4 regions of the Streptomyces sp. NPDC005878 genome follow, and region 4 is predicted to be linked to each of the others. Evidence: riboswitches for the same ligand, from Rfam matches in the RefSeq annotation. Region 4 holds a riboswitch; each other region holds the start of a gene.

Region 1 (7,420 bases), on a different contig from region 4:
GCACGGGGCTGACCGCAACCACCGAGAGCTGAACGGGATCCGAAGGGGGCTCCAGCGTGACGATCTTGGAGAATGTTCGGGGGCCGCACGACCTGAAGGCGCTCCAGGGCGCCGAACTCCCCGCGCTGGCACAGGAGATCAGGGAGTTCCTGATTCAGGCGGTGGCGCGGACCGGGGGCCACCTGGGCCCGAACCTCGGGGTGGTGGAACTCTCCATCGCCCTCCACCGGGTCTTCGACTCGCCCGCCGACCGCGTCCTGTGGGACACCGGGCACCAGAGCTACGTACACAAACTGCTCACCGGGCGGCAGGACTTCTCGAAGCTGCGCTCCAAGGGCGGCCTCTCCGGCTACCCCTCGCGCGCCGAGTCCGAGCACGACGTCATCGAGAACAGCCACGCCTCGACCGTGCTCGGCTGGGCCGACGGCCTCGCCAAGGCCAACGAGGTCCTGAAGAGGGACGACCACGTCGTCGCGGTCATCGGCGACGGCGCCCTGACCGGCGGTATGGCCTGGGAGGCGCTGAACAACATCGCCGCCGCCCGCGACCGGCCCCTGATCATCGTCGTCAACGACAACGAGCGCTCCTACGGCCCCACCATCGGCGGCCTCGCCGACCACCTGGCGACCCTGCGCACCACCGACGGTTACGAACGGTTCCTGGCCTGGGGCAAGCAGGTGCTCCAGCAGACGCCGGTGCTCGGACGCCCGCTCTACGAGTCCCTGCACGGCGCCAAGAAGGGGTTCAAGGACGCCGTCGCGCCGCAGGGGATGTTCGAGGACCTGGGGCTGAAGTACGTGGGACCCATCGACGGGCACGACATCGAGGCCGTCGAGTCGGCGCTGCGGCGCGCCAAACGCTTCCACGGCCCCGTCCTGGTGCACTGCCTCACCGAGAAGGGCCGCGGCTACCAGCCCGCCCTGGACGACGAGGCCGACCGCTTCCACGCCGTCGGCGCCATGGACCCGCTGACCTGCGTCCCGCTCACCCCCGCCGGCGGCCCCTCCTGGACCTCGGTGTTCGGCAAGGAGCTGGCGGCGCTCGGCGGGGAGCGCGAGGACATCGTGGCGATCACCGCCGCCATGCTCCACCCCACCGGGCTCACCGAGTTCGCCGCGCGCTTCCCCGACCGGGTCTGGGACGTCGGGATCGCCGAGCAGCACGCCGCCGTCTCGGCGGCCGGGCTCGCCACCGGCGGGCTGCACCCGGTAGTCGCCGTCTACGCCACCTTCCTCAACCGCGCCTTCGACCAGGTCCTGATGGACGTGGCCCTGCACAGGTGCGGAGTGACGTTCGTCCTGGACCGGGCCGGCGTCACCGGAGTCGACGGCGCCTCCCACAACGGCATGTGGGACCTCTCCGTCCTCCAGGTCGTGCCCGGCCTGCGCATCGCCGCCCCGCGCGACGCGGCCCAGCTGCGGGCCCAGCTGCGCGAGGCGGTCGCGGTCGACGACGCCCCGACCGTGCTCCGCTTCCCCAAGGAGGCGGTCGGCCCGGACCTCGCGGCCCTCGGGCGGATCGGCTCGATGGACGTGCTGCGCCGGGACGAGGACGCCGAGGTGCTGCTGGTGGCGGTCGGGGTGCTCGCGCCCGTCTGCCTCCAGGCCGCCGACCTGCTCGCCGGGCGCGGCATCCGCTGCACGGTGGTGGACCCCCGCTGGGTCAAGCCCGTCGACGAGCAGCTCGCGCCGCTGGCCGAGCGGCACGCGCTGGTCGCGGTCGTGGAGGACAACTGCCGTACCGGGGGCGTCGGCTGGGCGGTCGGGCAGGCGCTGCGGGACGCCGGGGTGGACACCCCGCTGCGCACCTTCGGCATCCCCGAGCAGTTCCTCGCGCACGCCAAGCGCGCCGAGGTCCTCGCCGACATCGGGCTCACCCCGGTGGAGATCGCGGGACGGATCAGCGCCGCCCTCGCGGCGCGCCAGGACGCCGCAGCGGCGGCCGAGAAGGGACACGACGGATGACCGACGGCGGACCCAAGGGCTTCGACCTGGCCCGGCTCCTCGCCGAACGCGGCGGGGAGCGCTACGAGCTGCACACGAAGTACCTCAACCACCAGCTGCCGCGCATGCTGCACACCATCGGCTTCGACAAGGTCTACGAGCGGGCCGAGGGCGCGTACTTCTGGGACACGGAAGGCCAGGACTACCTGGACATGCTCGCCGGGTTCGGGGTGATGGGCCTGGGCCGCCACCACCCCGTGGTGCGCAAGGCGCTGCACGACGTCCTCGACGCCTCGCTCGCCGACCTCACCCGCTTCGACTGCCAGCCGCTGCCCGGCCTGCTCGCCGAGAAGCTGCTCGCCCACAGCCCGCACCTGGACCGGGTGTTCTTCGGCAACAGCGGTACGGAGGCGGTGGAGACCGCCCTGAAGTTCGCCCGGTACGCCACCGGCAGGCCCAGGGTCCTGTACTGCTCCCACGCCTTCCACGGGCTGACCACCGGCTCCCTCTCCGTCAACGGCGAGTCCGGCTTCCGCGACGGCTTCGCCCCGCTGCTGCCCGACACGGCCGTCCCCCTCGGCGATCTCGCGGCCCTGGAGCGGGAGCTGAAGCGCGGGGACGTGGCCGCGCTGATCGTCGAGCCGATCCAGGGCAAGGGCGTCCACGAGGCGCCGCCCGGCTATCTGCTCGCCGCGCAGGAGCTGCTGCACCGGCACAGGGCGCTGCTGATCGCGGACGAGGTGCAGACCGGTCTCGGCCGGACCGGCGACTTCTACGCCTACCAGCACGAGCAGGGCGTCGAGCCGGACCTGGTCTGTGTCGCCAAGGCGCTCTCCGGCGGGTACGTGCCCGTCGGGGCGACCCTCGGCAAGGAGTGGATCTTCAAGAAGGTCTACTCGTCGATGGACCGGGTCCTGGTCCACTCCGCGAGCTTCGGCTCCAACGCCCAGGCGATGGCGGCGGGCCTCGCGGTGCTCGCGGTGATGGAGGACGAGGAGGTCGTCGCCAACGCCCGCGCCGCCGGCGAACTCCTGAAGTCGAGACTGGCCGCGCTGGTCGACCGCTACGAGTTGCTGCACGACGTGCGCGGGCGCGGCCTGATGGTCGGCATCGAGTTCGGCAAGCCCTCCTCGATCCGGCTGCGCGGGCGCTGGACCATGCTCCAGGCCGCCCGCAAGGGCCTGTTCGCGCAGATGGTCGTGGTGCCGCTGCTCCAGAAGCACCGCATCCTCACCCAGGTCTCCGGGGACCATCTGGAGGTGATCAAGCTGATCCCGCCGCTGACGATCGGCGAGCGCGAGGTGGACCGCTTCGTCGAGGCGTTCACGGCCGTGATGGACGACGCACACGGCGGGGGTGGCCTGATGTGGGACTTCGGGCGCACCCTGGTCAAGCAGGCGGTGGCCAACCGGTAGCGCTTTTTGCCTCTGGGGCAAAAAATTTGCCCCAGAGGCAAGGCGCTGACTGAATGGAGTGCATGAGCACTCCCGCCGAAGGCGCCGGGGAGCCGGCGGGCCCCGCCCTCCCCGATGTCGCCCCGCGCCTGCGCGACCTGCGCCGCCGCCGGGGCCTCACCCTGGAGGCCGCCGCCCCGCGGGCCGGTCTCTCGCCGGCGCACCTCTCCCGCCTGGAGACGGGCGCCCGCCAGCCCTCGCTGCCGATGCTGCTGGCGCTCGCCCGTACCTACGGTACGACCGTCTCGGAGCTGCTGGGCGAGATGCCGCCCGGGCGCGAGCCCGTCATCCGGGGCGGCCGGGCCGAGCCCGCCGAGGCCGACGGCTGGACCTACCACCGGGCCGGGCACCCAGGCCGCGCCATGCAGGCCCTGCGCGTCGAGGTCCCGTACGGCACCCAGCGCGAGCTCGTCCGCGTCCACCCGGGCGAGGAGTGGCTGCACGTCCTGTCCGGGCGGCTGCGGCTCACCCTGGGCGACGCCACGCACGAACTCGACCCCGGCGACAGCGCGCACTTCGACTCGCTCACCCCGCACCGGATCTCCGCCGTCTCGCCCGGCGGGGCCGCGTTCCTGTTCGTCCACACCCTGCTCCAGAGCCCCGATCCGCACCCGCACCATCCGCACGGCTGAGAGGTACGACATGTCGCAGAACCAGGAACGGTCCGGCGTCGACACCCGGGAGACGAAGTTCCCCCGGGGTCTCGTGGTCCGGCTGTTCGCCTATCTGATCGCGGGCCACATCTTCGCGGCCTTCCTCTACCTGCTGTTCACGGTCGGCAAGTGACCCGGCGCGCCCGTTAGACGGCGTCCTCGACCAGCCGCTCGCGCAGCCGCTCACGGGTCTCGGGGGAGAGCCCGAGGCCTTCGGAGAGGTAGCGCTCGGTGCTGCCCCAGGTCTCCTCGATGGTCTCGAAGGCCGCGTCGAGATAGCCGGCGCGGGCGTCGAAGAGGGGGTTGAGCAGCTCCACGACCTCGGTGCTCAGGCCGGCGGGGGAGCTGTCGCTGCGGTGCATCTTGTAACGGCGGTGCGGGTCGTTGGACTTGAGGTAGTCGGCCTCGATGGCGTCGCGCTCGACGCCCACCGCGAGCAGCGCCACCGCGATGGACAGGCCCGCGCGGTCCTTGCCCGCCGCGCAGTGCATCAGGGCCGGGACGCTGTCCTCGGCGAGCGCGTGCAGCACCCGGCTGTGCTCGGCCGTGCGCTGCCGGATGATCGTGCGGTACGAGCGCGCCATCCGCTCGGCGCCCCGGCCGTCGGAGAGCACCGACCGCAGCTGGTTGATGTCGCCGTCGCGAACCATCTTCCAGAACTCCGCCCCGTCCGCCGGGTCCGTCAGCGGTATGTTCACGTTGCGCACCCCCGGCAGCTCCACGTCCGGGCCCTCCAGCTTCTGGTCCGCCGCGTTGCGGAAGTCGAAGACGGTGTGCAGGCCGAGCGAGGCGAGGAAGGCCGCGTCCTGCGCGGTCGCGTGGGCGAGGTGGCCGCTGCGGAAGAGCCGTCCGTACCGCAGCCGCCGGCCGGGCACGGTCGGCAGTCCGCCCACGTCACGGAAGTTGCGGACGCCGGAGAGCTCGGGTTCGGTCGAAGGGATCTGCGGAGTCTGCTGGGTCACGTTGGCTCCTGATGGGGGTCGAAAGAAGATCACGCCGCCTCGGTCCCGACGATACGACATGGGTTCCCGGGGCAATCATCTCGATCGTCTGGCCGGAATGCGACCCCTTCGCGCCCATTGCCCGCGCGATGTCCTGTCCCGAAGCCGGCGCCGCTGTTCGTGCCTGTGTGTACCTGTGCCGTACTGGGGCTCGGGATGCTCCGGACCGGGGGCGACGGGTGAGCCCGGCGGCTTTCCGGTCGCATCGGATCAAAACGGGCAGAGTGGGGCGATGGTGTGGGAGAGGGGTGAAGAGGGGCAGAACTTTCGACCTTATGGGGCGATTTGGTGGCCCCTGTCCATCTCCCGCTCGGCACAGGGGGATTACCCGTGAGCAGCGTCATATCCGTGACGTTCCGTGGTGGCGGCCCCGGATGAATTCCCCCGTCCGGCCGGGCCCGTTGGGAATGACGGTCGACGCAGGGTGACCGCGATTCCCGTAGGAATTCCCGGCCGGGAATGCCGAAGGGAAATCGGCACTTGTCGTGGCCCACCGGGCTCGCTTACGGTCACCGCAATCCGAGTGGACCGCCGAATCCTGCCACCGCTCGGAATCCGCACCCATCCACGCGTGGCAGGAGCGGGGGACCCAGGTAAGCGCCGTCCGGAATTCCGGCACGGCTCGGGGTGAAGCCGAAGCACCGTGACCGGTGCCCGGCCGGGCATCTCCAGCCCGAACCCGACAGCTCACCTCGCAGGCGCCGGAGAGGAATCCGCCATGCCCGCGAAGGGTAAGCACCGCCGTCCCAAGTCCAGCCCGATATCCCGGGGCATCGCCGCCGCCGGTACGGGTGGCGCCGCACTCGCCATCCCGCTGCTCGGCGCCACCGGCGCGCACGCCGCGGTGCAGACCGCCGCCCCCGCCACCGCGCCCCAGCAGGCCGCCCGCACCACCGGGACCCTCGCCGCCGCCGCGCCCCAGGCCGCCCCCACCACGTACAAGGTCAAGAGCGGCGACTGCCTCTCGCGGATCGCCGAGGACCACCGGCTCGGCAGCTGGCAGCGGCTCTACCGGGACAACCGCGAGGTCGTCGGCGCCGACCCGGCGCTGATCCGCCCGGGCATGAAGCTCGTGCTCGGCGCCAAGGCCAAGACCGGCGCGCCGCACGGGTCCGCCAGGACGACCACGCACGAGTCCGGCACGAAGGCGTCGACCCCCGCGCCCCGCACCCCGGCGCCGTCCTCGCCGGCCCCGGCCACGAACACCTCCACCACCACGGACCAGGGCTCCACCACCGCGGACCAGGGCTCCTCCACCGGCTTCCGCGCGCCGCTCGACAGCGTGAGCATCGGCACCCCGTACCGCATGGCCGGGTCCATGTGGTCCAGCGGCTACCACACCGGCGTCGACTTCGCGGCCGAGACCGGCACCACGGTCAGGGCCGTCGGCCCGGGCACGGTCGTCTCGGCCGGCTGGGGCGGCGCCTACGGCAACCAGGTCGTCATCCGGCACGCCGACGGCATGTACTCCCAGTACGCCCACTTCTCCCAGCTCTCCGTCTCGGCCGGGCAGACCGTGACCGCGGGCCAGCAGATCGGGCTCTCCGGCGCCACCGGCAACGTCACCGGCCCGCACCTGCACTTCGAGATCCGCACCACGCCCGACTACGGCTCGGACGTCGACCCGATCGCCTACCTCAGGCAGCAGGGCGCGGCTCTCTAAACGAAGCCGGCCGGCCCCGGTTTTGTCCGGTGGGCCGGAGGTATTCGGCGTATTCCCGCTGGGCGAAACTGACCGGGTGGTCTATATCACCCACCGTCAACCCCTCCTTACGGTCGCGTAGGTCACACCGGTAGGGGAAAGATATGGTCCCGTGGCAGACGATTCGAGATCATTCAACAGCGGTACGTTCGGGTCGTACACGGCGATCGGCGACAGCTTCACGGAAGGCGTCGGCGACCCCGGCCCGGACGGGGCGTTCGTCGGCTGGGCGGACAGGTTCGCCGTGCTACTGGCAGATCAGCGACCGGAGGGGGCCTTTCGCTACGCCAATCTCGCGGTCCGCGGCAGGCTCCTCGACCAGATCGTCGAGGAGCAGGTGCCGCGGGCCAAGGAACTCGCGCCCGACCTGGTGACCTTCTGCGCGGGGGGCAACGACATCATCCGGCCGGGCAGTGACCCGGACGACGTGGCCGAGCGCTTCGAGCGCGCGGTCGCGGACCTGAAGAGCACGATCCCGACGGTGATGGTGACCACCGGGTTCGACACGCGCGGGGTGCCGGTCTTCAAGCATCTGCGCGGCAAGGTGGCGACGTACACCGCGCACGTGCGCTCCATCGCGGACCGCTACGGGTGCCCGGTGCTCGACCTGTGGTCGCTGAAGTCCGTGCAGGACAGGCGGGCGTGGGACGGCGACCGGCTCCACCTG
Region 2 (7,420 bases), on a different contig from region 4:
AGACCAGCTTGCGCAGCTCGCTGTCGGACTCCAGGATGCCGGTCAGCTCGTCGATCTCGCCGGTGAGCCGGTCGCGCTCGCTCTCCAGCTCGATGCGGTCGAACTTGGTGAGGCGGCGCAGCGGGGTGTCCAGGATGTACTGCGTCTGGATCTCGCTGAGCGAGAAGTGCTCGATCAGGCGCTGCTTGGCCTGCGCCGAGTTGTCACTCGACCGGATGAGACGGATGACCTCGTCGATGTCGAGGAGCGCGACGAGCAGGCCCTCCACCAGGTGCAGCCGGTCGCGGCGCTTGGTGCGGCGGAACTCGCTGCGCCGGCGCACGACCTCGAAGCGGTGGTCGAGGTAGACCTCGAGCAGCTCCTTGAGGCCCATGGTGAGCGGCTGGCCGTCCACCAGCGCCACGTTGTTGATGCCGAAGGACTCCTCCATCGGCGTCAGCTTGTAGAGCTGCTCCAGGACGGCCTCGGGGACGAAGCCGTTCTTGATCTCGATGACCAGGCGCAGCCCGTGCGAGCGGTCGGTGAGGTCCTTGACGTCGGCGATGCCCTGGAGCTTCTTGGAGCCGACCAGGTCCTTGATCTTGGAGATCACCTTCTCCGGGCCGACCGTGAACGGCAGTTCCGTGACGACCAGGCCCTTGCGGCGCGCCGTCACGTTCTCCACGGACGCCTTGGCGCGGATCTTGAAGGTGCCGCGGCCCGACTCGTACGCGTCCTTGATGCCGGACAGGCCCACGATCCGGCCGCCGGTCGGCAGGTCGGGGCCGGGGACGAAGCGCATCAGCGCTTCCAGGTCCGCGTTGGGGTGGCGGATCAGATGGCGGGCGGCCGCGATGACCTCGCCCAGATTGTGCGGCGGCATGTTGGTCGCCATACCGACCGCGATCCCGGTCGCGCCGTTGACCAGCAGGTTCGGGAAGGCGGCGGGCAGGGCGACCGGCTCCTGCTCCTGGCCGTCGTAGTTCGGCGAGAAGTCGACGGTGTCCTCGTCGATCGACTCGGTCATCAGCTGCGTGGCGTCGGCCATCTTGCACTCGGTGTACCGCATCGCGGCCGGCGGGTCGTCGTTGCCGAGCGAGCCGAAGTTGCCGTGGCCGTCGACGAGCGGCAGGCGCATGGAGAAGGGCTGCGCCATCCGCACCAGCGCGTCGTAGATCGACGCGTCGCCGTGCGGGTGGAGCTTGCCCATGACCTCGCCGACCACGCGCGCGCACTTCACATAGCCGCGCTCGGGGCGCAGCCCCATCTCGTTCATCTGGTAGACGATGCGGCGGTGGACCGGCTTCATGCCGTCGCGGGCGTCCGGCAGGGCCCGCGAGTAGATCACCGAGTAGGCGTACTCGAGAAAGGAGCCCTGCATTTCGTCCACGACGTCGATGTCGAGGATCTTCTCCTCGAAATCGTCCGGCGGCGGGGTCTTCGTGCTGCGGCGGGCCATCGCGGCTGCGGCTCCTTCACCAACGTGTTCTTCTTAGCGACCACCAACAAGGTCTGCTGCTGACGCCGACCATTGTGGACCGTCCCACTGACAACGCCGACCGCGACCCGGGAACTTCGCCAGGTGTCGGTGCGCTTGCATACAGTGGCAGGACTTCTTCACCGCGATCGAAGGGACGTACATGCCCATGGGTCACACGGCCACCGCCCAGGCCGGCTCCGGCGGCCTGACAGCGACCGAGCACCGGCTGGCCAACGGCCTGCGCGTGGTGCTCTCCGAGGACCACCTGACCCCGGTCGCCGCGGTCTGCCTCTGGTACGACGTGGGCTCACGCCACGAGGTCAAGGGCCGCACGGGCCTGGCTCACCTCTTCGAGCACCTGATGTTCCAGGGCTCGCACCAGGTCCACGGAAACGGCCACTTCGAACTGGTGCAGGGAGCCGGCGGCTCGCTCAACGGCACCACCAGCTTCGAGCGCACCAACTACTTCGAGACCATGCCCACCCACCAGCTGGAGCTCGCGCTCTGGCTGGAGGCCGACCGCATGGGCTCGCTGCTCTCCGCCCTGGACGAGGAGTCCATGGAGAACCAGCGCGACGTCGTCAAGAACGAGCGCCGCCAGCGGTACGACAACGTGCCCTACGGCACGGCGTTCGAGAAGCTCACCGCGCTGGCCTACCCGGAGGGCCACCCGTACCACCACACGCCGATCGGCTCCATGGCCGACCTGGACGCGGCGACCCTGGAGGACGCGCGCGCCTTCTTCCGTACGTACTACGCGCCGAACAACGCGGTGCTGTCGGTCGTCGGCGACATCGACCCCGAGCGGACGCTCGCCTGGATCGAGAAGTACTTCGGCTCCATCCCCTCCCACGACGGCAAGCAGCCGCCGCGCGACGGCACCCTGCCCGGCGTGATCGGCGAGCAGCTGCGCGAGGTCGTCCACGAGGACGTGCCCGCGCGCGCCCTGATGGCCGCCTACAGGCTGCCGCACGACGGCACCCGCGAGTGCGACGCGGCGGACCTGGCGCTCACCGTCCTCGGCGGCGGCGAGTCCTCCCGCCTCCATAACCGCCTGGTCCGCCGCGACCAGAGCGCGGTCGCGGCCGGATTCGGCCTGCTGCGCCTGGCCGGCGCCCCCTCGCTCGGCTGGCTGGACGTGAAGACGTCCGGCGGCGTCGACGTCCCCGACATCGAGTCGGCCGTGGACGAGGAGCTCGCCCGGTTCGCCGAAGAGGGCCCCACGGCCGAGGAGATGGAGCGCGCCCAGGCCCAGCTGGAGCGCGAGTGGCTGGACCGGCTCGGCACGGTCGCGGGCCGCGCCGACGAACTCTGCCGGTACGCGGTGCTGTTCGGCGACCCCCAGCTCGCGCTGACCGCCGTCGACCGGGTCCTCGACATCACGGCCGAGGAGGTGCGGGACGTGGCGCGGGCCACCCTGCGCCCGGACAACAGGGCGGTGCTGGTCTACGAGCCGACCACCGCAGAGGCAGACGAGGCGGCCGACGCCGACGCAGAGGGAGCAGAGCAGTGAGCGACACCGGCGTGACCATGCAGTTCCACCCCCGGCCCGCCGCCGGCACCGCGCGCCCCTGGGCCTTCCCCGCCCCCGGCCGCTCCACCCTGCCCAACGGGCTGACCGTGCTGCGCTGCGACCGCCCCGGCCAGCAGGTCGTGGCCGTCGAGATCTTCCTCGCCGCCCCGCTGGACGCCGAGCCGGCGGGCCTGGACGGCGTCGCCACGATCATGGCGCGCGCGTTCTCCGAGGGCACCGACAAGCGCTCCGCCGAGGAGTTCGCCGCCGACCTGGAGCGCTGCGGCGCCACCCTGGACGCGCACGCGGACCACCCGGGCGTGCGGGTCTCCCTGGAGGTGCCGGTCTCCCGGCTCCCCAAGGCGCTCGGGCTGCTCGCCGAGGCGCTGCGGGCCCCCGCCTTCGCCGACGCCGAGGTCGACCGCCTGGTGCGCAACCGCCTCGACGAGATCCCGCACGAGCTGGCCAACCCGGCGCGCCGCGCCGCCCAGCAGCTCTCCCGCGAGCTCTTCCCGGCCAGTGCGCGCATGTCGCGCCCGCGCCAGGGCACCGAGGAGACCGTGGCGCGGATCGACGCGGCGGCGGTACGGGCCTTCTACGAGGCGTACGTACGGCCCGCCGCGGCCACCGCCGTGGTCGTGGGCGACCTGGGCGCCACCGACCTGGACGCGGTCCTGGCGGACACCCTGGGCGCCTGGACCGGCCATCCGGCCGAGGAGCGCCCGATGCCCCCGGTCACCGCCGACGACACCGGTCGCGTGGTCATCGTCGACCGGCCCGGCGCCGTCCAGACGCAGCTCCTGATCGGCCGGATCGGCCCGGACCGCCACGACCGCGTCTGGCCGGCCCAGGTCCTCGGGACGTACTGCCTGGGCGGCACGCTCACCTCCCGCCTGGACCGTGTCCTGCGCGAGGAGAAGGGCTACACCTACGGAGTGCGCTCGTACGGCCAGGTGCTGCGCTCGGGCCCGGAGGGCACCGGCGCCGCCATGCTCGCCATCAGCGGCTCGGTGGACACGCCCAACACGGGCCCGGCCCTGGACGACCTGTGGACGGTGCTGCGCAAGCTCGCCGCCGAGGGGCTCGACGACGCCGAGCGCGAGACGGCCGTGCAGAACCTGGTGGGCGTGGCCCCGCTGAAGTACGAGACGGCCGCCGCCGTCGCCGGGACGCTGGCCGACCAGGTCGAGCAGCACCTCCCGGACGACTACCAGGCGCAGTTGTACGCGCGCCTGGCCGACACCGGCACCGTGGAGGCCACGGCGGCGGTCGTCAGCGCCTTCCCGGTGGACCGCCTGGTGACGGTCCTCGTCGGGGACGCGGCACAGATCGCGGAGCCCGTCAAGGCCCTGGGAATCGGCGAAGTCACCGTAGTGGCGGGCTGATTGGGCCGTCCGCCGAAGACGGGCGGACGGGACGGGTGAGGACCCCGGTGGCCGAGAGGCCGCCGGGGTCCCCCTGTATGTCCGTTTTGTTGGGGAGGTTGCCTGTCTGTCATGTGGCGTGCGCTACAAAATGACGCGTCTGTTTGGTGATTGAAAGATCAGCCGTCTAGCGTCAGTCCGGCTGTCCGTCACCACCCGTCGCAGCCGCGGCACCGGACAGCCATCGCCGAGTCCCCAACTGGCGCGAGCCAGGGGAGCCGGGGACCCACTCAGTCCCTGGGGTGAATCGGACGCCTCCGCCCGCGGAGGGGCCCGTAGGAGACCTTCCAGCTCCGAACCCGTCAGCTAACCCGGTAGGCGAGATGGAAGGAAAGGAACCCGCCTCTCCATGGCGTTCACCCGTGCCACCGGGAAGCACCGTCGGCCCAGCGCCGTGTCGCGCAAGAGCGCGAACATAGCGGGCATCGCCACCCTCGCCACCGCCGGAGTCGTGGGCACCCTCGCCTCCCCGGCCATGGCCGCCGACAGCTCGGCGCCCGCCGCCGCCTCGGTCGAGGACACCGGCATCACCCAGGCCATCGTGATCGGTGACTCCCTCGCCGAGCGGATCGACGCCCAGGCCGCCGCCCAGCAGCACGCCGCCGACAAGGCCCGCGCCGCCGCCGAGGCGAAGCGCAAGGCCGAGGCGAAGGCCAAGGAGGAGCGCGAGGCCAGGGAGCGCGCCGCCCGCGAGGCCGAGCGCAAGCGCCTCAACTCCTTCGTCGCCCCGATCGACGGCGGTTACGTCTCCACCGGCTACAAGACCGGCGGCTCGATCTGGTCCTCCGGCAGCCACACCGGCATCGACTTCCACGCGGGCGAGGGCACCCCGGTGCACGCGGTCGGCCTGGGCACCGTCGTCGAGGCGGGCTGGGGCGGCGCCTACGGCAACAACATCGTGATCCGGATGAACGACGGCACGTACACGCAGTACGGCCACCTCTCGTCCATCGGGGTGTACGTCGGCCAGCGCGTCGAGCCGGGCCAGCAGATCGCCCTCTCCGGCAACACCGGCAACACCACCGGCCCGCACCTCCACTTCGAGGCCCGCACCGGCGAGTCGTACGGCTCGGACATCGACCCGATCGCGTATCTGCGCTCGCACGGCGTCAACGTCTGACCCGGACGCCCCCGCATCCGAAACCGCAAGCCCCCGGCGTATCGCGCCGGGGGCTTCGGCATGCCGTCCGGCGCGCGCACCCGCCCGTGGCCAAAAGATATGCATGGCCCACGGCACGTCACCGGGAATTAACAGACGCTGGAATAGAGTCGCCGAACAGGCGTCGATCGACCGCGTTTCGCGGGGATTAAGGCGGAGGTTCGGTCATGCGCATTCCCGCGCAATCGGTATGCACGGCAATCCGCGACGACATCGTCGCGGGGCTCTTCGCACGCGGCAGCCGGCTCACCGAGGAAGTGCTCGCACGGCGGTACGGAGTCTCCCGCGTCCCGGTCCGCGAGGCGCTGCGCACGCTGGAGTCCGAGGGGTTCGTCACCACGCGCCGGCACGCCGGGGCCTGTGTCGCGGAGCCGACCGAGCAGGAGGCGGCCGATCTGCTCGAACTGCGCGCCCTGCTGGAGCCGCTGGCCGCCTCGCGCGCCGCCGCCCGGCGCACCGAGGCCCATCTGAAGGTGCTGCGCGGCCTGGTCAGGCTCGGCCAGGACCGCGTTAGGCGGGGCCAGGGCGAGGATCTGCGCTCGCTGGGCGTCTGGTTCCACGAGACGCTCGCCCAGGCCTCGGGGAGCCCCGGCCTCATCGCGCTGCTCACCCAGCTGCGGCACAAGATCACGTGGATGTACGAGGCGGGGCAGCCCGCCCTGCCCGCCGAGTGCTGGGCGGAGCACGGGGCGATCGTGGACGCGCTGGCCCGCGGGGACGCCGAGCGGGCCCGGGCGCTGACCGCCCGCCACGCCGAACGCGCGTTTTCCGCCTATCGGCTGCGGCGCCCGGCGGACGTGAGGATCCCGCAACATGCCGTAAACACCGCGAGCGTCCGTGCTTAACAAGGTCGCCGTATACAAAGGGGTGATTCGGCGGGGCGGATTCGTGCTGCCCGAAAGCGGCACGGAATGCGGGGGCGGGGCCGGCCGGTCCGCGTTACCGGGCGCATAAGCCGGAGGCGCACCCGCGGGGAAAAGGAAAGGAGCCGCGACCCGGAATTCGGGTCCGCGGCTCCGATCGTGAAGTGCGGTGACACGCGGTGCGCCGGGACGGCGGCGCGGCTCCGGGTCCCGGCCGGCCGGGCGCTGTCGGCGGGGTCGCGTCCGCCGGGCCGGGTCAGCCGGGTCGGCTCGGCCGGTGGGCCGCGTCAGCCGGACCGGTCGGACAGGTCAGCCGGGTCAGACGGTCTCGGGGAGCTCCTCAAGACCTTCCTCGACCAGCTTCGCCAGACGGTCCAGGGCCGCCTCGGCGCCCTCCGCCTCGGAAGCCAGCACGATCTCCTCGCCGCCCTGCGCGCCCAGGCCGAGCACCGCGAGCATGGAGGCGGCGTTGACCGGGTTGCCGTCGGCCTTGGCGATCGTCACGGGGACGCCGGAGGCCGTGGCGGCGCGGACGAAAAGGGAAGCGGGGCGGGCGTGCAGGCCCTCGGCCCAGCCGACATTGACGCGGCGCTCAGCCATGGTGATGCCCTTCGAGATCTCTCACGGTTGTCTAGACCAGTCTCTCATGTCATGCGCGGTGCTCGTGCCGACGTCGGTCCCGGATCCGGCGGTCCCTCGGCCCGGCGCCGTCTCCACCTTGCCCCCTACCTTGACCCGACCCAACCGGCCCCGCGACCCGTAGGCTGCCGGTATGCAGGCTCCGCAGGAGAAGACGCAGGACCCCGCGTACCCGGCCCACTGGGAGGCCGACGTCGTGCTGCGCGACGGGGGGACCGCCCGGATCAGGCCCATCACCACCGAGGACGCGGAGCGGCTCGTCTCGTTCTACGAGCAGGTCTCGGACGAGTCCAAGTACTACCGCTTCTTCGCGCCCTACCCCCGGCTCTCCGCCAAGGACGTGCACCGCTTCACCCATCACGA
Region 3 (7,420 bases), on a different contig from region 4:
CTTGACGGACCGCAGCTTCAGGGTGCGGCCGCCCGCCGTCTCCACGCGCGCGCTGGCCCCGACCCTCCCGAAGAGCGGCAGCGAGGCGGTGGCCGCGACGCGCGGCTCGGACCTGGTGCTGTCCCGGCTGTAGCCGATGTCGATGCCGAGCGCGCGGGACAGGTCCCGGTAGGACACGAAGGCGGTGGCCCTGGCGGAGGCGGCGTGCGCCTCGGAGGCGTGGGAGGAGCGGCGGAGGTGGTCGAGTTCGACGTTCAGGGTGGTGATCGGGAGCCTGCCGCCGTCGCGGCCCGCGGGGATGTCCGAGGCCTCGATGTCGACGCGGTCGAGGGTGCCCCCGGCCAACTGGGTCAGTACGGGGAAGCCGTGCACCTCCACATGGGGTGCGGACGGGAGCCCCTGCGCCTTCTGGAACGCGTCGGCCGTCCGGTGCTCCGTCCAGGCGGCCGCGGCCCGGTCCCCCGCCACGGCCAGTCCCGCCGGCACCACGACGGCCACGGCGTACTTGCGCCATCCCCGCAGGGCCCGACCCGCCGCGGCACGCGCCTTCAGCACGGGGCCCCCTCCTCGGGGACGGGGTGCGCGCAGATGCCGCACGCGGCACGGAAGGCGCTCAGGAGCGGGGCGCGCAGCAGCTCGTCCGCCAGGTCCTGGCGCGCGGCGACCGTGCTGACCAGGCCGGTCACGGCCAGCTGCGCCCGGACCGTGCCCGCCATGTCGTCCGCGTCCGCGAAGGCGGCCAGAGTCTCCGTGCGGTGGTCGCCCAGATCCCCCAGGCCCGCCACTCCGGCGAGCACGCCGGGCAGCACCGGCAGCCCGGAGTTGAAGAGCAGGGCGAGCCGGGAGCGGTGGCGCAGCGCCAGATCGACCAGATCGGCCGAGGCCCGCAGCTGCCGTTCGGACCCCTGCGGCAGGGCGCCCCAGGTGGCCCGGAGCGCGGCGAACTCGGTGAGGGGGCCGATGAGCGTCGCGGCGAGCAGTCGTTCCTTGGAGGGGAAGCGGTGCAGCAGCCCGGTCTTCGAGTAGCCGACCCGGTCCGCGATCTCCTGGACGGAGGTGCCGAGGTACCCCTGGGCGGTGAAGAGCGCGGCGGCGGCCTCGACGATCTCCGCGTCGAGTTCGGCGCGCGTCGGGCGTGGCATGCGGTCCTCCCCTGGCCTGGTCACGCCACCGTAACAGACCATCTGGTCCTGGATGGACCAGATGGTCCGGCGGCTGCCGGCGGTGTGCGGCGGGGAGGTTTCCGCCGGTCGGCGGGCTTTCGTCAGTACGGACCGTTGACGTTGTCGATCGAGCCGTACGTCTTCGCCGCGTAGTTGCACGCGGCGACGATGTTGGCGACGGGGTCGTAGCTGTCCGTCGACGTACCGGGCACGTGGAAGGCCTGGAAGGTGGGGTCGATGACCTGGAGGAGGCCCTTGGAGGGGGTGCCGGCGACGGCGTTGGAGTCCCAGTTGTTGATGGCGAAGGGGTTGCCCGACGACTCCCGCATGACGTTGCGGTAGATGCCGTCGTAGGAGCCGGGGATGCCGTGCTGGGCCATGATGTCCAGCGACTGCCGGATCCAGCCGTCCAGATCGTTGCCGTACGTCTTCGCCACGGCGGCGGTCGCCTGCTGCGGCGGCGTACCCGTCCGCGCCGAACGGTCGGCCCGGGCCGGGGTGGCGGGGCGGTCGGCGGACGCGGCCTTCGCCTTCTTGCCCACCGCCAGCCGGAGGCCGGGGTGGATCAGCGCCGGGTTGCCGCCGATGGCCTGGCGGTTGTCCTTGTAGAGCCTCTTCCAGCCGCCGCTCACGTCGAGGTCGTGGGCGATCTTGGAGAGGGTGTCCCCGGCGACGACGGAGTAGGTCGTCGGGGCCGCCTTCGCCGCACCGGGCTTCTGCGCCACGATCGGCTTGGCGGACACGGCGCCCTTGGCGGCGACGGCGGGAGCGGCTTTCGGGGCGGCGGCGTGGGGGGCGGCCGAGGGTGCGGCACCCGCGCTCGTCGCGCCGATCACCGGAATGATGAGCGCGGCGCCGCCCGTGCCCGCGGCGGCGATGCCCCGGGTCAGGCTGCTGGACTTGGGGCGGCGGTGCTTACCCTTTGCAGGCATGGCGAATTCCTCTCCTTCGCCTGCGAGGTGAGCTGTCGGGTTCGGGCGAGAGCTGCCCGGCCGCGCTGCGCGCGGCTTCACCCCGAGCCGTTCCGTCCTCCGGATCCGGCGACTACCTGGGTCCCCCGCTCCTGCCTTTTCGTGTGTGGGAGGTTTCCGGACAGCGGCAGGATTCGGCGGTCCATCCGGATTTGAGCGAGACCGTAATCGAATGGGACCGGCGGAAACAAGAGCGTGAATTCATTCCGGTATCGGAGAGAAAGATCCATCGGCGCCGGGGATACGGGCACCCTTCTGCCCGTATCCCCAACTCGCCTTCCACGCAACGGAATGAGCGCATCACCCTCGCCCGCACGCCGGGGCCCGAAGTGACCCACTTCACTTCTTCCGCGGCCTTGGAGAGGGATTCCTGCGCGCTCCCCAGAAGAATGAACGGGCGTCGGCGGCGCCCAAAAGAAAAGCTAAGCCCCTTTATCATTCCCAATGAATAGATTGACGACATAGGAACGAAACAGGGCGTCCGCCGTCCATTTCGGACATCTAGGCGGACAGTGCCGACGGCGTCTCCAGCAGGGCCGTCTCCTCGTCGGTGAGCCGGAGCCCGCCCGCGGCCACGTTCTCCACCAGGTGGTCCGGGTTGCCCGTGCCGGGGATCGCCAGCACGTGTTCGCCCTGCCGGAGCGTCCAGGCGAGACGGACCTGTGCGGGTGTCGCACCGTGCGCGCGGGCGACCGCGAGGACCGCCTCGCTCTCCGCGCCGCCCGCCTGCCCGGCGCCGCTCTCGCGCCCTTCGCCCGCGATGGCGAAGAACGGGACGAACGCGATGCCCTGCTCGCCGCAGAGCCGCAGCACCTCGTCGGAGCCGGTCCGCCTGCTGTCCAGGCCGTACCGGTTCTGCACACAGACCACGGGCGCGATCGCCTGGGCCTCCGCCAGATGCTCGGGGCCGATGTTGGAGATGCCCAGGTGGCGGATGAGGCCGGCCTCACGCAGCTCGGCCAGGGCGCCGAAGTGCTCGGCGAGCGAACCGGGCCCGTTCAGGCGCAGGTTGACCACGTCGAGGTGGTCGCGGCCGAGCTGGCGCAGGTTCTCCTCGACCTGGCCGCGCAGGCGTTCCGGGGTGGCCCAGGGCAGCCAGGCGCCGGACGCGTCGCGCCCCGGGCCGACCTTGGTGACGATGACCAGATCGTCCCGATAGGGCGCGAGCGCCCGGTTGATGAGTTCGTTGGCGGAACGGAGCCGGGAGAAGTAGAAAGCCGCGGTGTCGATGTGGTTGACGCCCAGTTCGACCGCGCGCCGCAGCACGGCGAGGGAGCGCTCGCGGTCGCTCGGCGTACCGAGGTCGAATGCGGCGCTCCCGGTGAGGCGCATCGCGCCGAATCCCAGGCGGTTGACCGACAGGTCACCGAGTTTCCAGGTGCCTGCGGCCGCCGCGTGGATCGTCTCCGTAGTCATGATCGCAGTCTGTCATCAGGACCGGCGCGAACGGAACGCCCCGACTCGGAGAACTGCGCGGCCCACGCGGACTGTGAACAGTCCACGGCCTCAACGCACTCAATGCGCCGAACGGGCTCGCGCACTGGGCGGAAAGGCGCGCCGGGGGAGAATTCTTCGCGATATCACCTTCACCGGCACCCCTTTCGATGTCAGCCCGCCGCTTTCCCCCTTCAACATTCCGCACAAGTGCGCCTGCCCGTTCTCCTTGCCCCTTGGATTCACGCCAACACAATGGGGCGGTAAGGGAAGTGTTTACTCCGCCCGCCACAGCGCGGGCACGTTCGGCGGCTCCCAGCCGGGCTGGGCGGTGTGTGCCTGAAGGCAGACGTAGCCGCGTCCGCCGTAGCCGGCGCGGTCGCCCGAGCGGTAGGAGGTGCCGACGGACCAGGTGGTTCCGGGGGGCGGGCCGGTGGGCGTGGGGGTCGGTGACGGCGACGGCGACTGGGCCACGTCCAGGACGAAGTCGAACGCCGCCTCCTTCGCGCCGCCCGCGTCCCGAACGGTCATCAGCAGCCGTGCGTCGAAGAGCGAGTCGGTGTTGTTGCGCGGCTCGCCGGGGAAGTAGAGCTGGGTGGTGAGCACCGGCCGGCCGGGCGCCTGCGCCTTCACGTGGATGTGGCGGGTGCGGCCGGGGTAGAGGCCCGGCACGATGGTGGTGAGGGTGAACGCTCCCCGGGCGTCCGTGTACTGGTGCCCGCGGAGGCGGAAGCCGGTGTTGTCGTAGGCGCCGTTGGTGTCGGCCTGCCAGAAGTCGAGCAGGACGCGTGACAGCGGCAGGCAGGCCCGGCCGAAGACGTACCCGGTGACCGTGAGGCGGGTGCCGGGGGTGCCGGGCTCCAGGAGCGAGGTGCGCTCGGGGGAGTTCGGTTTGAAGTAGGGGCCCTCTGTCTGCTGGGGGGTGGGGTGGTCGCCGTCGTCGCACGCCGGGGTGAGCTGGGGGGCGGTGCCGGTGCCGGCGGTGCCACGGGCCAGGGCGGGCACCCCGGCCAGGGACACGGGCACGGCCACTGAGGCCGCGAGCGCTGCCCGCAGTACGGTCTTGCGGCTGGGCCGGGGCCGTCGGTCGGCGTCCGCGGACCGGTTCTGGTCACGCCGTGTCGCTTCGCTCTCGCCATCCATGGCTGCTCCTTGGGGGGAGGTGGGGACGGCTACGACGCTAGGCGGACGATCGGGTTCGGGCGATGGACGCGATGCGGTGGTCGTGGTGATAATCTCCGCCGCCGCGCCGGAAGTCGCCGGGGCTGGCGCCGGTCTCCCGGCGGAAGAAGCGGCAGAAGTAGGCGGGATCGGTGAACCCGACCCGGTTGGCAACCTGACGTACCGTCAACTCGGTGTGCAGGAGCAGCCGTTTGGCCTCGTGGGTGCGGGCCTGGCGGATGAGCTCACCGGGTGTGCGGCCGGTGGCCTCCTTCACGGCTTCGGTCAGATACCCCACGGACACGCCGATCCGGTCCGCGCACGCGCGCACGGACGACGGCAGGTCGTCGGCGCGCGCCACCAGGGCGGTGAACCGGCCCGCGACACCGTTCGCGCGGGCGACGTCCTGAGCGACGGCGGTCGCGGGCAGTCGCGCGGCCCGTACGAGCAGGACGTGCAGCAGCGCGCGCAGCACCCCGTGAAACCCCTCGGCCCCCGTGCGGTACTCCTCGTACATCTCCCCCACCAGCGAGGAGGTCCAGCTCTCGGCCTCCCGGTCCAGCTCCAGCCAGGGGCGGGGGCCGAGCCCGTGCAGCAGCGCGCGGTCGTCGGGGTGGTCGAGCAGGAAGTCCTCGGTGAAGAGGATCACCCACCCCTCGGGCCCGGCCGCGCACTCCCACTGGTGGACCTGCCCGGGGGCGATGACACACAGGTGCGGTGGGCGCAGCGGGAACCGGGCGAGATCGAGCACATGGGCGCCGGCGCCGCCGGTGATGTGCACGATCTCGTAGAAGGTGTGCCGGTGGGGGAAGTCGGCGCGGGACATCGCGCCGATGGTGTCGAAGGTGCCCATGGCGAACGGCAGCGCGTTGGGCATCGGCACCTCCAGCCGGTGCAACGGCGGCACCCCGCCCCCGTCCCCACACCCACCGGCCCCCGGCAACACAGCCGCCCCACGCATCCACAACCCCCCACCTGGCCCGGACCAGCCAACGGTGAGCCTCACGATGACACGACCAGAAGAGATCCGGAACACCGCCGTTCGCGCCAGGGCTTCAGAACCCGCTGCACACGGCGCTGGCCGAGGGACCCGTGGCGGTGGCGGTCTTCGGTTTGCCGTCGCCCACCGTCACGGAGCACGCGGCGGTCCCACCCCCCGGGCCGAGTGTGACCGTGAGTGTGCCGCCCTTGAGGAAGCCCTTGGCCCGCACCTGCTTGGACCAGGGAAGACGGACACCGGTTTCCTGACTGACGGACTCGTCACTGCCATGCCAGGTCGAGTACGTGATCGCGACATCGCCGGCATGCCCGGTGACCTCGTAGCGGATGGTGGCCGTCTCCCCGCTCTCCTTCGACACCTCGTGCGCGAAGAGCGCGAGGAACGCCGTGCACCCGCCCGCCAGGAGCAGAGCGACCACGAGCAGTACCCATGGCCACCGTCTGCGGCGGCGCGGCTGCGGCCTCGCGCCCCACTGCCCGGGAACTCCTTCACCGGGACCGGGTCCCCATGACGTGCTCATGGATCCAGCGTCATCCAGCCCGGCCGTTCCCGCGACCTGGTGGCTCACAGGTGGCGCACCCCCAGCCTCCACCACAATCAAACAAAAACTTCCAACAAAAGTGTTCAGTTTCTCGCCGCTGAGGCGTAGGTTCCGTTCCGATCAGTTCGCTCGACGAAGCGGGTACGTATGCAATCTCTGGCCGCAGGGCTCCGGCTCCCCACCAACGGGCTCGACTACACGATTCTGGCGATCTACTTCGTCGTCGTTCTGGGCATCGGCTTCGCCGCCCGGGCGAGTGTGAAGACCAGCCTCGACTTCTTCCTCTCCGGGCGGTCGCTGCCCGCCTGGGTGACCGGGCTCGCCTTCGTCGCCGCCAACCTCGGCGCGACCGAGATCCTCGGGATGGCCGCCACCGGCGCCCAGTACGGGGTGGCGGTCGTGCACTGGTACTGGATCGGCGCCATCCCGGCCATGGTCTTCCTCGGCCTGGTGATGATGCCGTTCTACTACCGCTCGAAGGTCCGGTCCGTGCCGGAGTTCCTGCTCCAGCGGTTCGACGCCTCCGCGCACCTGCTCAGCTCGGCTCTCTTCGCCTTCGCCGCGATCCTCATCGCGGGCGTGAACCTCTACGCCCTGTCGATCGTCGTGGAGGCGCTGCTCGGCTGGCCGCAGTGGGTGGCCATCGTGGTGGCCGGGCTCTTCGTCCTCGCGTACATCACCGTCGGCGGACTCTCCTCCGCGATCTACAACGAAGTCCTCCAGTTCTTCGTGATCCTCGCCGCGCTCATCCCGCTGGTCGTCCTCGGCCTCAAGCGCGTCGGCGGCTGGGGCGCGCTCAGCGACGACCTGGAGTCCGCGCACGGCCACAACTACCTCACCGCCTGGGGCGGCACCGGCATCGGGCAGAGCAACCCGCTCGGCGCCAACTGGCTGACGATCATCCTCGGGCTCGGCTTCGTGCTCTCCTTCGGCTACTGGACCACCAACTTCGCCGAGGTCCAGCGCGCGCTGTCCGCGAAGAACCTCAGCGCGGCCCGGCGCACCCCGCTGATCGCCGCCTTCCCGAAGATGTTCATCGTCTTCCTGGTGATGATCCCGGGCCTGGTCGCCGCCGCCCTGGTGCCGAAGATCGGCACCCCGGGCTCCGACCTGACGTACAACGACGCCATCCCGTATCTGATGCAGGAGC
Region 4 (7,420 bases):
TCGATGGCCCGCGACTTCGCCCACCGCACCTTCGGGGGGAAGCGGGCGGCGCGGACGGTCGCGGAGTACGAGGCGTTCGCGACGGCCCTGGCGTTCCTGCGCCGCCGGGCCCGCCGCTCCGAGGCCGGCCCGGACTTCACCGCCCGCGAGCAGGAGCTGCTGCACCACCTGTGGGCGCGCCGGGAGGTGGCAGGCCCCGCTCTGCTGTACGCGGCGGGCGCGGCGGGCCGCATCTGGATCCCGTCCCAGCCCTACCCGTACGGCCACCAGACCCCGTACGGAACCCAGACCCCGTACGGCCACCAGCCCCCGTACGGCTACGGCCAGGGCGCGTACGGGAACCACGCCCCGTACGGCTACGGCCCGGCCGCCTCCCCGTACGACCCCTACCGGCGCTGAGAGCCTGTCCCCGGTCTACGCCGAGGCGGCCTTCAGCTCGCTCAGCTCCGCGTCCGTGAGCTCCAGGTCCGCGACCGCGAGGAGCGCGGGCAGCTGCTCGACGGTCCGGGCCGAGGCGATCGGGGCGACCACGGTCGGCTGCGCGGCGAGCCAGGCGAGGGCCACGCTCGCGGGCTCGACACCGTGCGCCAGCGCGACGCGGTCGAGCGCGGCGAGCACCTTCACGCCCCGCTCGGTGCCCAGGTACCGGCCGGCGCTGCCGGCCCGCGCGCTGTCGACGTCCTGGCCGGGGCGGTACTTGCCGCTGAGGAAGCCGGAGGCGAGCGCCGAGTAGGGCACGGCGGCCAGACCCGAGCGGCCGGCGGTGTCCTGGAGGGTGCCCTCGTAGGTGTCGCGCGAGACCAGGTTGTAGTGCGGCTGGAGCGCGACGTACTTGGCCAGGCCCTCGCGGTCGGAGAAGTCCAGGGAGTCCTGGAGCCGCTCCGGGGAGATGTTGGAGGCGGCCACCGCACGCACCGTGCCGTCCTTGACCAGCTGGTCGAGGGCGGTGACGATCTCCTCGACGGGGACGGACTCGTCGTCGAAGTGCGTGTAGTACAGGTCGATGTAGTCGGTGCCGAGACGGCGCAGCGACTCCTCGGCGGCGGCCTTGATGGTGGGGGCCGCGAGCCCCTTGAACGAGGCGTGCGCGCCGCCCTTGGTGGCGATCACGACGTCCTCGCGGTTGCCGCGCGCCGCCAGCCACCTGCCGATGATCCGCTCGGACTCGCCGCCCTCGTTGCCCGGGGCCCAGGCCGAGTAGACGTCGGCGGTGTCCACGAAGTTGCCGCCCGCCTCCGTGTACGCGTCGAGCACCGCGAAGGAGGCGGCCTCGTCGGCGGTCCAGCCGAAGACGTTGCCGCCCAGGGCGAGCGGGAAGACGGACAGGTCGGAAGAGCCCAGGGGGCGCAGCGTGGTCATGGGGGGTGAACGGGCCGACGGGGCACGCCTATTCCGCGCCCCCGCCCGCCGGGCAGGCCCCCCTACGGGTTGAGGCCCTTCGACTGGAGCCACGCCATCGGGTCGACTCCCGTGCCGCCCGGGGTGTGCACCTCCAGGTGCAGATGCGGGCCCGTCACGTTACCGGTGGCACCGACGCGGCCGATCGTCTCGCCCGTCGACACCTTCTGCCCGGCGCCGACCGCGATGGAGGACTGGTGGCAGTACCAGAGCTCCGAGCCGTCCTCCAGCTCGATCACCGTGCGGTAGCCGTACGAGCCGGACCAGCCCGCCGACTTGACCGTCCCGCCGTGGACCGCCTTGAGCGGGGTGCCGGTGGGCGCGGCGAAGTCGAGGCCGGTGTGGTGGCCGGAGGACCACATCGAACCGGCTTGGCCGAAGGTGGAGGTGATCGTGTACGAGGCGACCGGGAGCGAGTAGCTCTTGGCCAGCTCGGCCAGCCGCTCCTCCTCGGCCTTCTTCGCGGCGGCCTCCTCGGCGGCCTTCTTCTCGGCGGCCGCCTTCTGCTGGGCGGCGCTCTGCGCGGCCTTCGCCTCGGCCGCCGCCTGCTGGGCCGCGGCCTTCTCGGCGGACGCCTTCGCCTCGGCCTCGGCGCTGCTGCGCTGCTGCTCGGCCTGCTGGAGGATGCGGGCGCGCAGGGCCTCGCCCGCGCCGGTGGCGCCCTGTTCGGCCGCGGCCCGGGAGACGCCCGCCATGGTGAGGGGGGCGCTCGCGACGGCTCTGTCGGCCGCGGCCACGGGGGACGCGTCGGGCTTGTCGTCGCCCGCGATGCCGGTGATGAGCGCGCCCACGCCCGGCAGGGACTTCACATCGGGGAGATTGTCCGCGACGGAGTCGGGCAGGGATATGGAGACCGGCGGTTTGGTCTGCGCACTGGCCATGCCGCCCGCGCCGACGGCCGCGATGACGCCGACGCCGAGGACGGTGGAGCTGCGGGCGAGCCCGCCGCGCTGCTTGATCACGCGGTGCCGGCCGCGTACCGAGGAGACGGATTCCTCCGTGGGGTTCCACTCCTCCCACACCTCGGTGCCGCTGGGCGCGGGCCCGTACGGGGCGACGGGGGGAAGCGGCGGGGTGCCGAGGGCAGGCTCGTTGGACGCCACGGGGGCGCACTCCTTTCCTTCCTTCTCGCCTACCGGGTCAGCGGTGGGGGTTCCCCCTGCTCCTTGAGAGCTCGGGGGAGGGATCGGAGCAGGAAGGTCTCCTACGGGCACTTTTCGACGGTGCGAAGGTGCTCGATTCACCCCAAGGTGGTGGTTCCCCGGTTCCCTTGCGGAATTCGGCGCGTGCGCACGGTGCCGCCTCTACGACGGCTGGGACGACCGCGCTGCGTTATCGAACGTTAATAGACAGGCGGACCGGATTCCAAGCCGTTCCCCGTAATCCCCGGCGCCAGCGACTGATGGTCCGTCAAACCACGTGCGCTGGGGCGTCGTTCGGGCACGGACCGTCACGGAACCACCGGCACCGTCCGCCGCCGCGCCCCGGGCCGCCGCACCGCCAGCAGCGCCATGTCGTCGTTCGCGCCGCCGCCCGTATGCCTGCGCACATCGTCGACGAGCGCGTCCAGGAGCTGGTCCGGCCCCGGGAAGATCCGGCCGCGCAGCCGTTCGTGCGGGTCGTAGAAGACCCCGGGCGGCCGGGCCGAACGCGCCTCGGAGAGGCCGTCGGTGTAGAGGAGCAGCGTCGCCCCGAGCGGGAAGGGGTACGTGTCCGCCCGGTCCGGCCACACCCCGAGCTCCGCCATCCCCAGCGGCAGCGCGGGATCGGAGGGGGTGAGCGCGTCCAGCGCCCCGTCGGCGTGGAGCAGCAGCGGTTCGGGGTGGCCCCGGTTCACCAGGCGTACGGCCGTGGCGTCGCGCGGGATCTCGGCGAGCACGGCCGTGGTGAACCCCTCGAACGCGTCCAGGCCGTCGCGCCGGGTGCCCTCCCGGGCCAGCGCGCGCTCAAGGCGTCCGGCCACCGCCTCCAGCGTCTGCTCCTGCTCGGCCGCCTCCCGGAACGCCCCGATCACCACGGCCACCGCCTCGACCGCCTCAAGGCCCTTGCCCCGGACGTCCCCGACGACCAGGCGCACCCCGTACGGCGTGTCCTGGACGGCGAAGAGGTCCCCGCCGATGAACGCGCCGGCCTGCGCCGCCTCGTACCGCGCGGCCACCTGGAGGCCGCCGATCCGCTCGGCGGGCGTGGGCAGGACGGCGCGCTGGGCGGTCTCCGCGATGACCCGCGCCGAGGCCAGACGTTCGCCGCTGCGGCGCAGCATGCGGTTGGTGAGCAGGGCCAGCGCGCCGACGGTGGTGACGGTGAACAGCTCGCTGACCGCCTCCCCGGTGCTGGGGACGTCGTGGAGGTACTCGGTGAGGAGCACCGCCCCGACCGCCGAGGCGCCCGCGGCGGCGGTGCCCGCGGGGCCGAAGAAGGGGGCCGCGGTCAGCGGGACCGCGGCGAACAGGGCCGCCGCGGTGAGGTCGGGCGGTGTCGCCACGTCGAGGACGACCCCGGCGACCAACAGCAGCGCGGGCAGGGCGCGCACCAGGGCCGGACGCCGGGAGCCCTCCCGGCCGCCGCCGTCCGTTCGCTGCCGCACCTGTGCTCTCCCGCCCGTCCGCGGGGCCGCCGCCGTTCCCGGCGCCCCACTCAGGGTGCCGGGCCGGGCCGCCCGCCGCGAACGCTCCTCGGCCAACCGGGTGCGCCCGGGGCCCCTCAGTGCCGTTCGGCGCCGGTCGCGATCAGCCGCGCCCGGCATCTGCGGGGCCCGGCCCGGCCGTGGACGCAGGTCCCCCGGGCGTGGCGGCGGGCCGCCGGGCCGCCGTGGACGGTGGGGACGCCGCCCTTGGCGTGCGAGGGCGCGGAGATCCAGGGCGAGGCGGGCGACAGGGGCAGCGACAGCGGCAGGGAGAGGCACATCAGGAGCGCGCACAGGGCGAGGAACAGCGGCACCGCGGGCGCCTTGCGCCGCGTCGCCGCCCACAGCGGTCCGTCCATGTGCTCGCGCATGGCAATCGGGAGACTACTGTACGTACACGCGCCCGCGCGGGCCGTCGGGGAAATGCCGAAGGCCCGGCACATTCGCATGTGCCGGGCCTTCGGTCTTCAGTAGCGGGGACAGGATTTGAACCTGCGACCTCTGGGTTATGAGCCCAGCGAGCTACCGAGCTGCTCCACCCCGCGTCGGTAAACACAACTGTACGGCATCCCGGACGGTGCTCCGTACCGCTTTACGGACGGCTCCGCGCTCACGCCGACCAGTGCCCCCGCGAGGCGGCCAGCACGAAGCCCGGGCCGAAGCCGATGATGAGGCCGGACTGCCGGTCGCCGGGGGCCTGCGCGAAGGTGCGGGCCAGCACGTCGAGGACGGCCGAGCCGCCCAGGTTCCCGTTGGCGGCCAGGCTCGCCCAGGCGTGCCGCAGGGCGCCGTGGTCGCGGTCGCCGTCCAGGCCGAACCCGGCGGCGGCGTCCTGGAGGACCCGGGGCCCGCCGGGGTGGACGACCGCGAACTCCAGGGCCCTGCCGCTGCCGCCGAGCCAGGCGCGTACGGCGGGAAGGCTGTCGTTGAGCGAGGTGGTGGCGGCGGTCGTGGAGTCGAAGTGCAGTCCGGCGCCCGAGAGGCGGCCCCGGTAGCGGTCGAGGCTGTCGGGCAGGACGTACTCGAAGGTGTCCTCGATGACGAAGCTGGGCCCGCTCCAGGCCGGGGTGTCCGAGACGACGACGGCGCCCGAGCCGTCCCCGAAGAGCACCTTGTAGATCATCGACTCCCGGCTGGTGTCGGTGTGGTTGTACGTGGCCGTCGACAGGCACTCCGCGACGACGACCAGCACGTGCGAGCCCGGGTGGGCGGCGATGTCCTGGTGGGCCCTGACCAGGCCGTGCGCACCGCCCGCGCAGCCGACGGTCGCCATCGGGACACGACGGACGTCCGGGCGCAGGCCGAGTTCCCGGACGAGGGCGACGTCGAGGGAGGGCACGGTCCAGGAGGTGGTGTGGCTGGTGATCAGGCAGTCGATGTCGTCGGGGGCGAGGCCGGCGTGGACCAGGGCCCGCCGCCCGGAGCGGACCGCGAGCCCCAGGGCGTCCTCGTACCCCGCTCTGTTGCGCTCCTCGACCGTGGCATTTCCAGCCACGGTCGGGGCGTGCAGCGGGCGGGTGAAACGACGGGTGCGGACGGTGGTCGCCCGGGCGATCCGCAGGTGCGCCTCCAGCCGCGGCCGGTCGGGGTTGGCCCGCCGGATGTCCGCGCAGATCTCGTCCGTGGCGATGACGTGGTCCGGCAGGACGACGGCCGGGAGGGCTATGTGAGCGGGCACGAGTGGGCTCCCTCGGAGGGCCGGAGGACGAGAGCTCAACTTAACTGAGACGGCTGGAATTCGTCCCTGGAAAGGGGCGGGGAGCTCAGCCGGAGGGAGTCGTTCCGAGGGGGTCCAGCGAGCCGGTCACGCCGGTCGCGCGCTCAGCTCGTCAGCGGCGCGCTCAGCACCGGGTGACGGCTCACGAGGGAGGCGCCCGGGGTGTAGAGGAGCAGCATCACCCGGGCCCCGGGCGAGGTGACGGGCTCGGCCACACAGGTGGTGACCCAGCCGGGCCCGTACCGGCTGTGGCGGATGGGCCGCTCCGAGCCGTCCGGGTACGGGATCGGGGTGTCGCCCGCCTCCCGGTAGAGCGGACCGGCGACCGGGTCGGCCTGCACGTCGGCCTCCAGGCGCCGCAGCTCCGCGTGGTTGGGCCGCATCTCCACGCCGTGCCGCAGCTGCGGCAGCACCATCGGGGCCCAGCGGTCCTCCCACTCGGTGAGGACGTCCTCGCGCGCGCGGGGGTCGAGGAGCATCCAGCGCATGGTGTTGGCCGGGACCTCCCCGCCCGGGAAGAGCTCGGCGAACGCGGTGTTGTGGGCGAGCAGGTTCCAGGCGGCGTCGGTGATGTAGGCCATCGCCCCGTCGATCTGCTCGACGACCCGCTGCCAGACGCCCGGGACGGACATGCCGGAGTCGCGGTGCAGGGTGTACGGCGGGTACTCGCGCCGGGTGAGGCGCCAAAGGAACGTCCACTCCTGCTCGTTGAGGCGCAGGGTGCGCGCCACGTTCGTCAGGAACTCGGCGGTGGGGTTGAGTTGCCCGTTCTCGAACCGGTTGTACGTCCCCGGGGTGCGCTCCAGCAGGAGGTCCATCTGCTCCTGGCTCAGCCCGGCGACCCGCCGGCCCGGCCCCGCCTGGCGCGGCGGGAACCCGGCGGACTCCGGGTGGATGGCGGCGCGCCGCTCCTGGAGGAGCCTCTTGAGGGACGTACGGTCACGGGCGGCGAGCGGCGACAAGGCGGGACCTTCGTTCACGGGGAGACGGGGACGAACGGCTGTCGCCGTGGCGGGACGACGGGCCCGGGGCGGCCGGGGGCGGCCCGGGACGACGTGCCGCGACGTGCCGGCGACCTGATGCGACCCGAGGGTCTGACGTGTGGGGGGCTCTCCTGTCGCCGGGGCCGGATGTTGATGGCTGGATCATTATCTGCAATTCGGCCCCCTGGAAAGGGGGCGGGGTGCCCCTCCACACTGTTGCGCACGAAGCCCCTAGGGGTCTCGTGCGTATCGACCCAGGTGAAAGCGGTTGCTCGGTGTTCTTCGCCGAAGGCCGACCACCAGGGGCGCGGCGGCTGACCCCGTGCCGCGGGGACGGCCGGCGTACACGCACCCAGAACAGCGGCCGGTGTCGACAATCGCCAACACGTCGCGTCCTCGACACCGGCCGCCCGCGGCGCGCCGGAGAGCAACATTCCCCCGTCTCCGGCCAGCCCCGGCATGCGGGCCGGGGTTGAGACGGCCGGCGCCGTGGAGCCCGCCCTCGGGCGGCCCCACGGCGCCGGCCGTGTGCGCGGGGGGCCGCACGCCCCCTTCCAACTGCCCCCCGAGCGGCGGCGACTCCTGACCGGGACCGGACCACCGAACGGGCGGACACAGGACAGCGCCCCGCCCGGGGAGCCCGGGCGGGGCGCTGGAGCGCAGGTCAGGGGGTGTGCCACCCCTCCTGCGGCCGGT

The links. A riboswitch is a leader RNA that binds a small molecule or an ion and turns the genes downstream of it on or off. The one in region 4 is predicted to bind cyclic di-AMP.
Positions count from the first base shown of each region.
Region 1: linked by a shared signal. The riboswitch ahead of ABZ404_RS12250 (LysM peptidoglycan-binding domain-containing M23 family metallopeptidase) and the one ahead of ABZ404_RS17330 (M23 family metallopeptidase) in region 4 are both predicted to bind cyclic di-AMP.
Region 2: linked by a shared signal. The riboswitch ahead of ABZ404_RS16470 (M23 family metallopeptidase) and the one ahead of ABZ404_RS17330 (M23 family metallopeptidase) in region 4 are both predicted to bind cyclic di-AMP.
Region 3: linked by a shared signal. The riboswitch ahead of ABZ404_RS24505 (LysM peptidoglycan-binding domain-containing protein) and the one ahead of ABZ404_RS17330 (M23 family metallopeptidase) in region 4 are both predicted to bind cyclic di-AMP.

Region 1 covers NZ_JBEXWK010000006.1:199-7,618, forward strand. The annotation lists partial or broken gene ABZ404_RS12220 (flavodoxin-dependent (E)-4-hydroxy-3-methylbut-2-enyl-diphosphate synthase) at 1-12, shown strand, start outside; gene dxs (1-deoxy-D-xylulose-5-phosphate synthase) at 57-1,964, shown strand; gene ABZ404_RS12230 (aspartate aminotransferase family protein) at 1,961-3,358, shown strand; gene ABZ404_RS12235 (helix-turn-helix domain-containing protein) at 3,421-4,029, shown strand; gene ABZ404_RS12240 (DUF6126 family protein) at 4,040-4,183, shown strand; gene ABZ404_RS12245 (tyrosine-protein phosphatase) at 4,197-5,012, opposite strand; cyclic di-AMP (ydaO/yuaA leader) riboswitch at 5,571-5,765, shown strand; gene ABZ404_RS12250 (LysM peptidoglycan-binding domain-containing M23 family metallopeptidase) at 5,770-6,714, shown strand; gene ABZ404_RS12255 (SGNH/GDSL hydrolase family protein) at 6,866-7,420, shown strand, end outside.
Region 2 covers NZ_JBEXWK010000009.1:89,000-96,419, forward strand. The annotation lists gene ABZ404_RS16455 (DNA topoisomerase IV subunit A) at 1-1,438, opposite strand, end outside; gene ABZ404_RS16460 (pitrilysin family protein) at 1,620-2,972, shown strand; gene ABZ404_RS16465 (pitrilysin family protein) at 2,990-4,357, shown strand; cyclic di-AMP (ydaO/yuaA leader) riboswitch at 4,572-4,732, shown strand; gene ABZ404_RS16470 (M23 family metallopeptidase) at 4,746-5,516, shown strand; gene ABZ404_RS16475 (GntR family transcriptional regulator) at 5,723-6,400, shown strand; gene ABZ404_RS16480 (HPr family phosphocarrier protein) at 6,737-7,018, opposite strand; gene ABZ404_RS16485 (GNAT family N-acetyltransferase) at 7,191-7,420, shown strand, end outside.
Region 3 covers NZ_JBEXWK010000018.1:28,553-35,972, reverse strand. The annotation lists gene ABZ404_RS24515 (DUF2993 domain-containing protein) at 1-555, opposite strand, end outside; gene ABZ404_RS24510 (helix-turn-helix domain-containing protein) at 549-1,142, opposite strand; gene ABZ404_RS24505 (LysM peptidoglycan-binding domain-containing protein) at 1,265-2,095, opposite strand; cyclic di-AMP (ydaO/yuaA leader) riboswitch at 2,100-2,284, opposite strand; gene ABZ404_RS24500 (oxidoreductase) at 2,636-3,550, opposite strand; gene ABZ404_RS24495 (carbohydrate-binding protein) at 3,845-4,711, opposite strand; gene ABZ404_RS24490 (AraC family transcriptional regulator) at 4,749-5,690, opposite strand; gene ABZ404_RS24485 (hypothetical protein) at 5,785-6,147, opposite strand; gene ABZ404_RS24480 (sodium:solute symporter family protein) at 6,418-7,420, shown strand, end outside.
Region 4 covers NZ_JBEXWK010000010.1:20,587-28,006, forward strand. The annotation lists gene ABZ404_RS17320 (PrsW family intramembrane metalloprotease) at 1-399, shown strand, start outside; gene ABZ404_RS17325 (aldo/keto reductase) at 415-1,359, opposite strand; gene ABZ404_RS17330 (M23 family metallopeptidase) at 1,422-2,501, opposite strand; cyclic di-AMP (ydaO/yuaA leader) riboswitch at 2,513-2,693, opposite strand; gene ABZ404_RS17335 (PP2C family protein-serine/threonine phosphatase) at 2,849-3,985, opposite strand; gene ABZ404_RS17340 (hypothetical protein) at 4,102-4,395, opposite strand; tRNA gene ABZ404_RS17345 (tRNA-Met) at 4,496-4,569, opposite strand; gene ABZ404_RS17350 (PhlD) at 4,635-5,702, opposite strand; gene ABZ404_RS17355 (helix-turn-helix domain-containing protein) at 5,846-6,721, opposite strand; tRNA gene ABZ404_RS17360 (tRNA-Lys) at 7,420-7,420, opposite strand, start outside.